One region of the Neobacillus sp. D3-1R genome, then DNA from elsewhere that is predicted to be linked to it. Evidence: riboswitches for the same ligand, from Rfam matches in the RefSeq annotation. Region 1 holds a riboswitch; the other holds the start of a gene.

Region 1 (4,711 bases):
ATCTATGACAATATCTCCACTCTCTGCTACCTCTAAAAAGTTCAAGCAACGAAGAAGCGTACTTTTCCCAGAACCACTTGCTCCTATTAAAACGACTACTTCTTTTTCCTTTATCTCTAAATCGATATTTTTCAAAACATGTAATGAACCGAAGGATTTTGAAAGGTTTTTTATCGTTATCATGCGATTTTAACCTCCTTCGGTTTACTTACGTCTAATTTTTTCTCAAGACGGTTAGCAAACCAAGTGAAAATGAGAACAATAATTAGGTAATATAGTCCAACGACAAAGTATGTTTCAAACGGCATGTAGTTTTCACCTTGCACCGTTAGGGCTGTATTATATAAATCTGTAACGGAAATATAAGCTACCAGCGAGGAATCCTTTAAGCTAATGATAAACTGATTGGCTAAGGATGGGACTGCCCTTTTTAGCGCCTGTGGAAAAATGATTCGTCTCATGGCTAGTGAATAAGACATTCCAAGCGATCTTGCTGCCTCCATCTGACCGCGATCAATCGATTGGACGGCTCCTCTAAATATTTCAGCGATATAAGCGCCGGTATGAATCCCTAAAGCTAATGCTCCCGCTGTAAAACTATCTAACGTGACAAAATTAGCTAGTCCATAGTATAAAAACATAATTTGAACGATTAGCGGTGTCCCACGAATTACTCCAATATATATATCCGCTATTCGATTTAATAGTTTAATAGAAGAAATTTTAAAACCTGCAAATATTATCCCTATTATGGTTGCAAATAGTAGTGAGATTGCTGTAATCGATATCGTCATCCATGAAGCCTGTAAGAAGGCTATTCCATGCTCGGTTAGGATGCCGATTATATTGTGGAAAAAACTCATGATTAAGCCTCCTTAAGATTGCGTGGAATTTGTTCCATTATTTCTCCATAACATTGGTATTGAACCATTTCATACTAATTTTTTCATATGTTCCATCATCAATCATGGATTGAATTGCTTCGTTAATTTTATCTGCCAACTCTTTGTTACCTTCATTTACAGCGACACTTACGCGGTCTTCATTTAATAATTCACCAACTGCTTTAATCTTAAGGCCCTTTTCATTCATTGCGTTTACACCAACAATTTTATCTGTGATTACCGCATCTAAACGGCCTAACGCTAAATCCTGTAGAGCATTTACGTCAGTTGGATACCCTTTTACATCATCCGATAATTCATCGGCCATATCCTTCCAAGTACTAGCTTGAATCACACCAATTTTTTTACCTTTTAAATCCTCTTTTGATTGGATATCGGTGTTATCTTCTGCAATAAAGATCTGTGCACCTGACAGATAGTAAGGATTTGTAAAGTCAACTTGCTTATCACGCTCTGGTGTAGCAGTCATACTTCCTATGATTGCATCATATTTTTTCGCTTTTAAACCTTGAATGATCGTTTCCCACGGGTTAGTTACAGGGTTTGCTTCAAGACCAATTCTCTTCGCAATTTCTGTTCCAATTTCCACATCAAAACCAGTTAATTTTCCATCTTTTTTAAAATTTAATGGCGGGTACATACCCGTCATCGAGAATGTTAAAGAACCTTCCTTTACTAATTGCAGACCATTCTCTTCTTTTCCTGAACCGTTGCTTCCCTTTGCACCACAAGCAGATAAAATGACTAGCAATGCTGAAATCAAGATAATCGTAAGTTTTTTCATCGTTGTACTGTCCCCTTTTTTCAAAATTTAAAAAACGTTTAAAAATAAAAAAACACCGTCCCCTTCTGGGTATGACGGTGTCCTATACACCCTCGTTCTATAAGCATTGGTGAAGATAGTTCTCCACAATTCAAAAGAATTGTGACAGTTCTGCCCCTTTTCGAGTGCAGCCCCAGCTTTCTGAAACAGTGAGATTCAGCAGCTTCGGCGATTTATCCTTTTTCCTATTTTCATAGATTTCACTTCATCTCAAATAGGATACTCTTATAAATCGCGACCTCTACCCCATCTAATGCTTGCAAGATGAGGATTTTTATTCACATTTTTGTAACAATATACAAATTATATACACAGTATTTGATATATTACAATAGTAAAAATTTACAGTTTATTATAAAAATAAAATCCTTGACGTTTATTTCATCCATGATATACATTTTGTACAATACCAATTCTCAGAAAATGGGGGCTAAATGTATGTTGAACTGTCGTGAAGAAGTACTCGCTTTTACGAATCAACTTGTTAACATTGAGAGTATTGTTAACACAGAGGGCGAAAAGGTTATTGCCGATTCCTTACATAAGATGATTTCTTCTTTCCCATACTTCTCAAAAAATCCTTCTTACGTCACCGTTTCCCAAACGATAAACGATGATTTTGAAAGATACAATGTCCTTGCTTTTGTAAAAGGGACAAAAGGAACTAGCAAAAGAACGGTTATTTTAATGGGGCATATCGATACTGTTGGAATTGATGATTTTACTCAATTAAAAGATAAGGCATGCTATCCAGATGAACTGATGGAAGCACTTAAAAGTGAAGAATTGCCTGCTTCTGCTAAAGAGCAGTTAAACTCAGGAGACTGGTTATTTGGCCGTGGTGTCCTTGATATGAAGAGTGGCGTTGCTAGTCATCTTTATCTATTAAAATATTATTCTGAGCATCCTGATGAACTGGATGGAAATCTGGTACTACTAGCAGAATGTGATGAAGAGGATAGCTCACATGGTGTCCTTTCTGCTCTAAAAACACTTAAGGCCTGGAAGGAAGAGCATGGCTTTGAATATGTTGCAGCTATCAATGCTGATTTTGTTTCCCCTCGTTATGAAGGTGATCAAAACCGCTATATTTACAAAGGTACTGTTGGAAAGCTCCTTCCATCCTTCTTTATCACAGGGGCTGAAACTCACGTTGGTTCTGCATTTGAAGGTTTAGACCCTAACTTTATTGCAGCTGAACTGACAAAGCAGATTAACTATAATCCAGATCTTTGTAATGAAGCTCTCGGGGAAACAACTGTTCCTCCGGTATCATTAAAGCAAACTGATTTGAAGCCATCCTATACGGTTCAAACTGCGTTATCGGCGTATGTCTATTACAATTTCTTTATCCATTCTTGGTCACCAAAACAGGTTCTAGAAATATTAAAGGAGCAAGCGACCACTGCCTTTGAAAATACACTCACTTCTTTTGATGAGCGTTATCAAAAATATTGCGCGTTAAGCGGCGAAAAGTATGTTGCTCCTACTTGGAAGCCGAGAGTCTTTATTTACGAAGAAATGGAACAGCTTTTAATCAAAGAAAATGGCGAAGCCTTTACTTCCCATATGGATTCTTTTAAAAAAGCACTTTTGGACAATAAGGATTTAGATATCCGTATGTTTGCCGCTAGAGTCGTAGAAGAGGCATGGAAATGGATGAAGGATAAAAACCCAGCCATTATTGTATTCTACTCTTCTCTGTATTCCCCACGTATTGAGTTATCGGGGAAAACAGATGATGAGCAAGCTTTAATTGATGCCTTGGATCGTGCTGTTGAAACCGTCCAACCAACCTATGAACATCCAATCGTGACGAGAAACTTCTTCCCTTATATCTCGGACATGAGCTTTGTCGCTCTAAGTGATGATGAAGAAGGAATTAATGCCGTTTCTAAAAATAATCCTGGTTGGGGCACAAAACACTTCATTGAATTTCAGGATATCCGTGATATAAATGTACCTGTCATTAACATAGGTCCTTATGGTATTGATGCTCATAAAAAATTAGAGCGAATGGAAATGACCTATTCTCTTGAGGTTGTACCGAACTTAACCAATGAGGTCATCCGAGATCTTTTAAAATAATGTTTATGCCCAACATGATTTGCATGCTGGGCTTTTTTGTGTTTACAGAGCTAATCAGTTTCCTTATATTGTAAAAGAGATGTTACTTAGCGGAGATCAATCTATGGGAAACCTTATTTCCCGGGAAGTTTATTGAAAAATCCCCCAATTTTTTTAAAAAATTTTCATTAGCCTTGAAATTTTTCCGATGAAGGACTCGTTATACTTGATGAAACACAAACAAAAACGAAACATGCGCATGTACGTTTGAGTTAGGAGGTTATTATGCAGGAAGAAATCCAATGGATCCGCGAAGTTCTAGCAGGGAACAAACAAGCCTTTGCTCACATTATCAATAAATATAAAAATCCATTATATGCAACGATTTTACGGATGACGAAAAACCCGCAGGATGCACAAGATCTTGTCCAAGAAGCCTTTATCAAGGTGTACCATCAGTTAGGAAAATATGATGGTACAGGAGAGTTTGCAGGCTGGATTTATCGTGTTACGGTCAATCACTGTATGGACGAATTTCGTAAAAAACGTTATCAAATGAAACAAGTCGAATTAACTGAAGAAAAACTCGATAATCCCAATCATCCAGAAGTCATTTTTCTCAAAAAAGAAAAGCATAGACAGTTGGAAAGGTTAATTGCCACCCTGCCTGAAGATGAACGAATGATTATCCTCTTACGTTACATCAACGATCTGAGCTATGAAGAAATAAGTGAGATGGTCGACACACCGATTTCCAATGTCCGCAACAAATTACATCGAGCGAAAAAGAAAATGAGAGAAACGGTTAAACGAGAAGGAGGTTACTTTCATGAAGTGTCCAACGACAGATAAACTCTCGCAATTTGTAGATGAACTATTAGTAGGGCAGGAACTTATTGATATAAAAAGTCACACT
Region 2 (4,711 bases), 1.1 Mb from region 1:
AAATACCAAGGTTTACCATCTTTGTATGTCCAAATACGACCGCCTTCACCACGAGCCGATTCACTCATTAAGCGAAGCTTGTCATCTCCAGGAATAGCTGTTGGATGAATTTGGATAAACTCACCATTTGCATAATAAACACCTTGTTGGTATGCAATTGCAGCTGCTGAACCAGTGTTGATAATGGAGTTAGTCGTTTTACCAAAGATAATTCCAGGACCACCTGTAGCTAAAATAACCGCATCAGCTGCAAATGATTTAATTTCCATTGATGTAAGGTTTTGCGCTACAATTCCACGACAAATTCCTTCATCATCAACGACTGTCCCTAAAAATTCCCAACCTTCATATTTCGTTACAAGTCCTGCAACTTCGTGTCGACGAACCTGTTCATCTAACGCATATAATAATTGTTGACCAGTAGTAGCACCAGCAAATGCTGTGCGGTGATGCTGTGTTCCACCAAAACGACGGAAATCTAGTAATCCTTCAGGTGTACGGTTAAACATTACACCCATACGGTCAAATAAATGGATAATACCAGGTGCAGCTTCCGCCATTGCTTTAACAGGCGGTTGGTTTGCTAAAAAGTCTCCACCATAAATCGTATCATCAAAGTGAATCCATGGAGAATCTCCTTCTCCCTTTGTATTTACAGCTCCGTTAATGCCCCCTTGAGCACAAACAGAGTGAGAACGTTTAACGGGCACTAATGAGAATAAATCTACCGGCGTACCTGATTCTGCAATCTTGACTGTTGACATTAAACCGGCTAGTCCGCCACCGACAACGATCACTTTACCTTTACTCATCGTGACTCACTCCCTTATTTCGTAAATCTTTCAAATTTCGATAGTTTTTTAGGTATTAAATAAATGCTAATAATGTTGTTACAAATGCAATGGAAGTGGCAATAAATATCACTAAGGTCACGTATGTAGAAATAACTTGAGAACGAGGTGTTACTGTAATACCCCAGCTTACAAGGAATGACCATAGACCATTTGCAAAGTGGAAAGTCGTTGAAATGACCCCTACAATATAGAACCAGAACATGAATGGATTAGATAAAATATTCTCCATCATTTGGAAGTTAACTTCTGATCCGAATGCTGCTGCAACACGAGTTTCCCATACATGCCACGTAATAAAGATTAATGTAATAACCCCAGTAACACGTTGTAATAAGAACATCCAGTTGCGTAGGAATCCAAATCGACTTACGTTGTTTTTAGCAGTAAAAGCGATATAAAGTCCGTAGATTGCATGGAATAATAAAGGTAAGAAAATAACTAATGTTTCTAACAAATAACGAAATGGAAGATTTCCCATAAATTCTGCAGCTCGATTAAAGGATTCTTCCCCTTTTGTAGCAAAATGATTGACTACCATGTGCTGCATTAGAAAAAGTCCAACCGGAATTACCCCTAGTAATGAGTGCAATCTGCGATTAAAAAACTCTCGATTACCTGCCATAATGTACCCCCCTTGAATTTTTAAATGATATTCAGGTTTACCCTACCCATCTTCCCCTTGAAGAAAGAATAAAACCTGTTATCACTGTGAAAAAGTTTCGACACTTTTCTAACAATAATGTGACATGTTCATTTTACTCCCATCAAGTATGAGCGTCAAGAAAACGTATACAAATAATATTTTTTAAAAATAAGGTTTTTTCCCTTAATAACACGTGATTTTTCAAAAAATTTAGTTAACTTATTTACAAAAAAATTATATTATTTTCTAATCCGTTCATATTTGAATTCGGTCATAATAAATATGTTTTAGGATAAATATTTTCTATTACATCCAATTTCCATTCATTTTCTGTGTAACCATGGAACGATTTGATTATAATAGAATAATAGAAAGAGAGGGAGAAACACTTTGAAGAAAACCCGCAGTGATGACCACGTTTTATCTCTTGAAGAGATTTTGATTCCTTCATTTGGATACGAACTAGTTCGAGAAGAACTATTAACTAATATACTTGGTAAAGATGCTCCGGATATTTTATATTGGTCTGGCAAACGCCTAGCCCGTTCATATCCCCTAGACTCCTTATCCGATATCATTCAATTCTTCGAAAGAGCTGGGTGGGGCGAGTTAGCAATAAAAAGGGAAGCATCCAATGAAATTTCTTTTACACTTACTAGTCCACTTATTATTCATCGTTTACAACAAAATAAAGATTCACACTTTAAGCTTGAAACAGGATTTTTAGCACAGCAAATAGAGTTACAGACTGAGATGCTTGCTGAGGCCTATGAGCAAATTCATAAAAAAGTTGGATTGGTTGAAATTATAGTCAGATGGGATAAAAAAGATCGAATCCATGAATAATGAAGCAACCCAAAATATTAAAATCAAAGATAAAAAGGTGTCCCTTTAATGGGACACCTTTTTCTTTCTTATTATGCTTTTACTTTGTTTCCAGCCAACTCAAATGTATCGTGTAAAACTTGCACAGCTGCTAGCATACTCTTCTCTTCCACAACGGTTGAAACCTTAATTTCAGAAGTACTAACCATTTTAACTTGGATATTATTTTTCGCAAGTGCTTCAAACATTTCTGCAGCTACTCCAGGATTAGAAATCATTCCAGATCCAACAATTGACACCTTTGCTAAATCAACTTCACTTTCGATTCGTTCAAATTGAAGCGTTTCTTTATTGTTTTCTAAAACGTGTAGAGTTTCTTCCAAATCTTCTGTTTTAATAGAAAAGGACAAATTCGTTGTGTCAAATCCAGTTGTACTTTGAATAATGATATCGACATTAATATGATGGCTTGCTAATGTTGTAAAAATAGTAGAAAGACTTGTTAATGAATTAGCTAATCCAATGACAGTTACTCTTGTTATTTCATCTTCAAATGCCACACCACGGACAACTAAGTTTTGTTCCATGCTAACTTCCTCCTCAATGATCGTTCCAGATTCTCTTTCCATACTAGAACGCACCTCTAATGGGATATGATAATTTTTCGCGAATTCAACCGCTCTTGGGTGCAGGACCCCTGCCCCTAAGTTGGCTAACTCTAACATTTCATCATAGCTAACCGATAATAGTTTTCGAGCATCTTTAACATAGCGAGGATCCGTAGTAAAAACGCCTGTCACATCTGTATAGATATCACATTTATCAGCCTTTAAAGCAGCTGCAAGAGCTACTGCTGTTGTATCGGATCCACCACGGCCTAATGTCGTGATTTCCCCTGAATCGGTTACTCCTTGGAAACCTGCAACCACGACTACTTTCCCTTCAGTTAGTTTTTTTTCGATGGCTTTTGTATCGATGTTGGTAATACGAGCATTACTATGAACATCTTCAGTCATTATTCCAGCCTGCCACCCCGTATAGGAAACAGCAGAGATTCCTATTTCAGCCAGCGCCATCGATAATAAGGAAATCGTTACTTGTTCCCCTGTCGATAGAAGCATATCCATTTCTCTTTTTGACGGATTAGATGATAATTCTTTAGCTAAAGTGACCAATTGATCAGTCGTTTTTCCCATGGCTGAAACAACTACCACAACATCATTTCCGTTATTTTTTTCTTCTAATACGCGGGCAGCAACATTTTTAATTCTTTCTGCACTGCCAACAGAGGTTCCCCCGAACTTTTGAACAATTAAGCCCACAATTTCCCCTTCTTTCAATGGTTTACATTAATTAGCATTTACATTAGTATTTCCTAAAAAAACAATAAAAAAAGCAATAAGAGGTCGTCTCTCATTGCTTTAGTAAACGTAAATATAAATACGTACCACAATGTGAGATAGCTCTCCAAGATAACACATCTTGACAATCCTACATTTCTTAAACGCAGGACCAGCAAAGAAAGAAAAGAGACTTTCTTTACTTCGGCGAACATTCCTTTCAAAGTCCTTCACAGAAGCTCTATCTTCTCCGAACTTTTACTCTTAAGGCTCGCACCTCTACCTTCACTATTAAAATTAAAAGTGATTGTTATTAAATTTTCACTAATTATAGCACATGTATTTTTTGACGACAACCTTATTCTTGCAACTTTTTCAATAGTAAGTCTGCCACATTTGCAGGTATTCCAATAGAGGTGAAATCCTTTAACTTTGCTTCCTTCATTTTCTTCAAAGACCCGAAATGCTTAAGTAGCGCTTTTTTACGTTTTTCTCCAATCCCTTCGATTTCATCAAGTAGAGATTGGAAAGCTCCTTTTCCACGAATCTGTCTATGAAAGGTAATGGCAAAACGGTGAACCTCATCTTGTATTCTTTGTAACAAGTAAAATTCTTGACTCGTTCTTCCTAAGGGAACCATTTCCAGTGGATTTCCGAATAAAAGCTGTGAAGTGCGATGCTTATCATCTTTTGCAAGGCCAGCTAATGGGATATCTAAGCCTAATTCGTTTTCAAGAATATCTCGAACAGCCTCTATATGCCCCTTCCCACCATCCACAATAATTAAATCTGGGAGTGGTAAGTTTTCTTGGAGTACACGAGTATACCTGCGACGCACTACCTCTCTCATGGATTCATAATCGTCCGGTCCCTCAACTGACTTGATTTTGTATTTCCGATATTCTTTCTTTTCAGGCTTACCATCTATAAACACAATCATTGCTGATACTGGATTTGTCCCTTGAATATTCGAGTTATCAAAGGCTTCAATTCGATGCGGAGTATAAATCCCCATTGCTGCTCCTAAGTTCTCAACAGCCTTAATGGTT

The links. A riboswitch is a leader RNA that binds a small molecule or an ion and turns the genes downstream of it on or off. The one in region 1 is predicted to bind lysine.
Region 2: another riboswitch for lysine. It lies ahead of ACSBPO_RS16905 (aspartate kinase); the one in region 1 lies ahead of ACSBPO_RS21990 (ABC transporter substrate-binding protein).

The regions. Positions count from the first base shown of each region.
Region 1 is NZ_CP197471.1:4,375,206-4,379,916, forward strand. Features, by position in the region: gene ACSBPO_RS21980 (amino acid ABC transporter ATP-binding protein) at 1-183, opposite strand, end outside; gene ACSBPO_RS21985 (amino acid ABC transporter permease) at 180-863, opposite strand; gene ACSBPO_RS21990 (ABC transporter substrate-binding protein) at 901-1,689, opposite strand; lysine riboswitch at 1,798-1,980, opposite strand; gene ACSBPO_RS21995 (M20/M25/M40 family metallo-hydrolase) at 2,167-3,816, shown strand; gene ACSBPO_RS22000 (RNA polymerase sigma factor) at 4,081-4,647, shown strand; gene ACSBPO_RS22005 (DUF4179 domain-containing protein) at 4,625-4,711, shown strand, end outside.
Region 2 is NZ_CP197471.1:3,280,505-3,285,215, forward strand. Features, by position in the region: gene sdhA (succinate dehydrogenase flavoprotein subunit) at 1-812, opposite strand, end outside; gene ACSBPO_RS16895 (succinate dehydrogenase cytochrome b558 subunit) at 868-1,476, opposite strand; gene ACSBPO_RS16900 (YslB family protein) at 1,888-2,343, shown strand; gene ACSBPO_RS16905 (aspartate kinase) at 2,415-3,644, opposite strand; lysine riboswitch at 3,775-3,952, opposite strand; gene uvrC (excinuclease ABC subunit UvrC) at 4,021-4,711, opposite strand, start outside.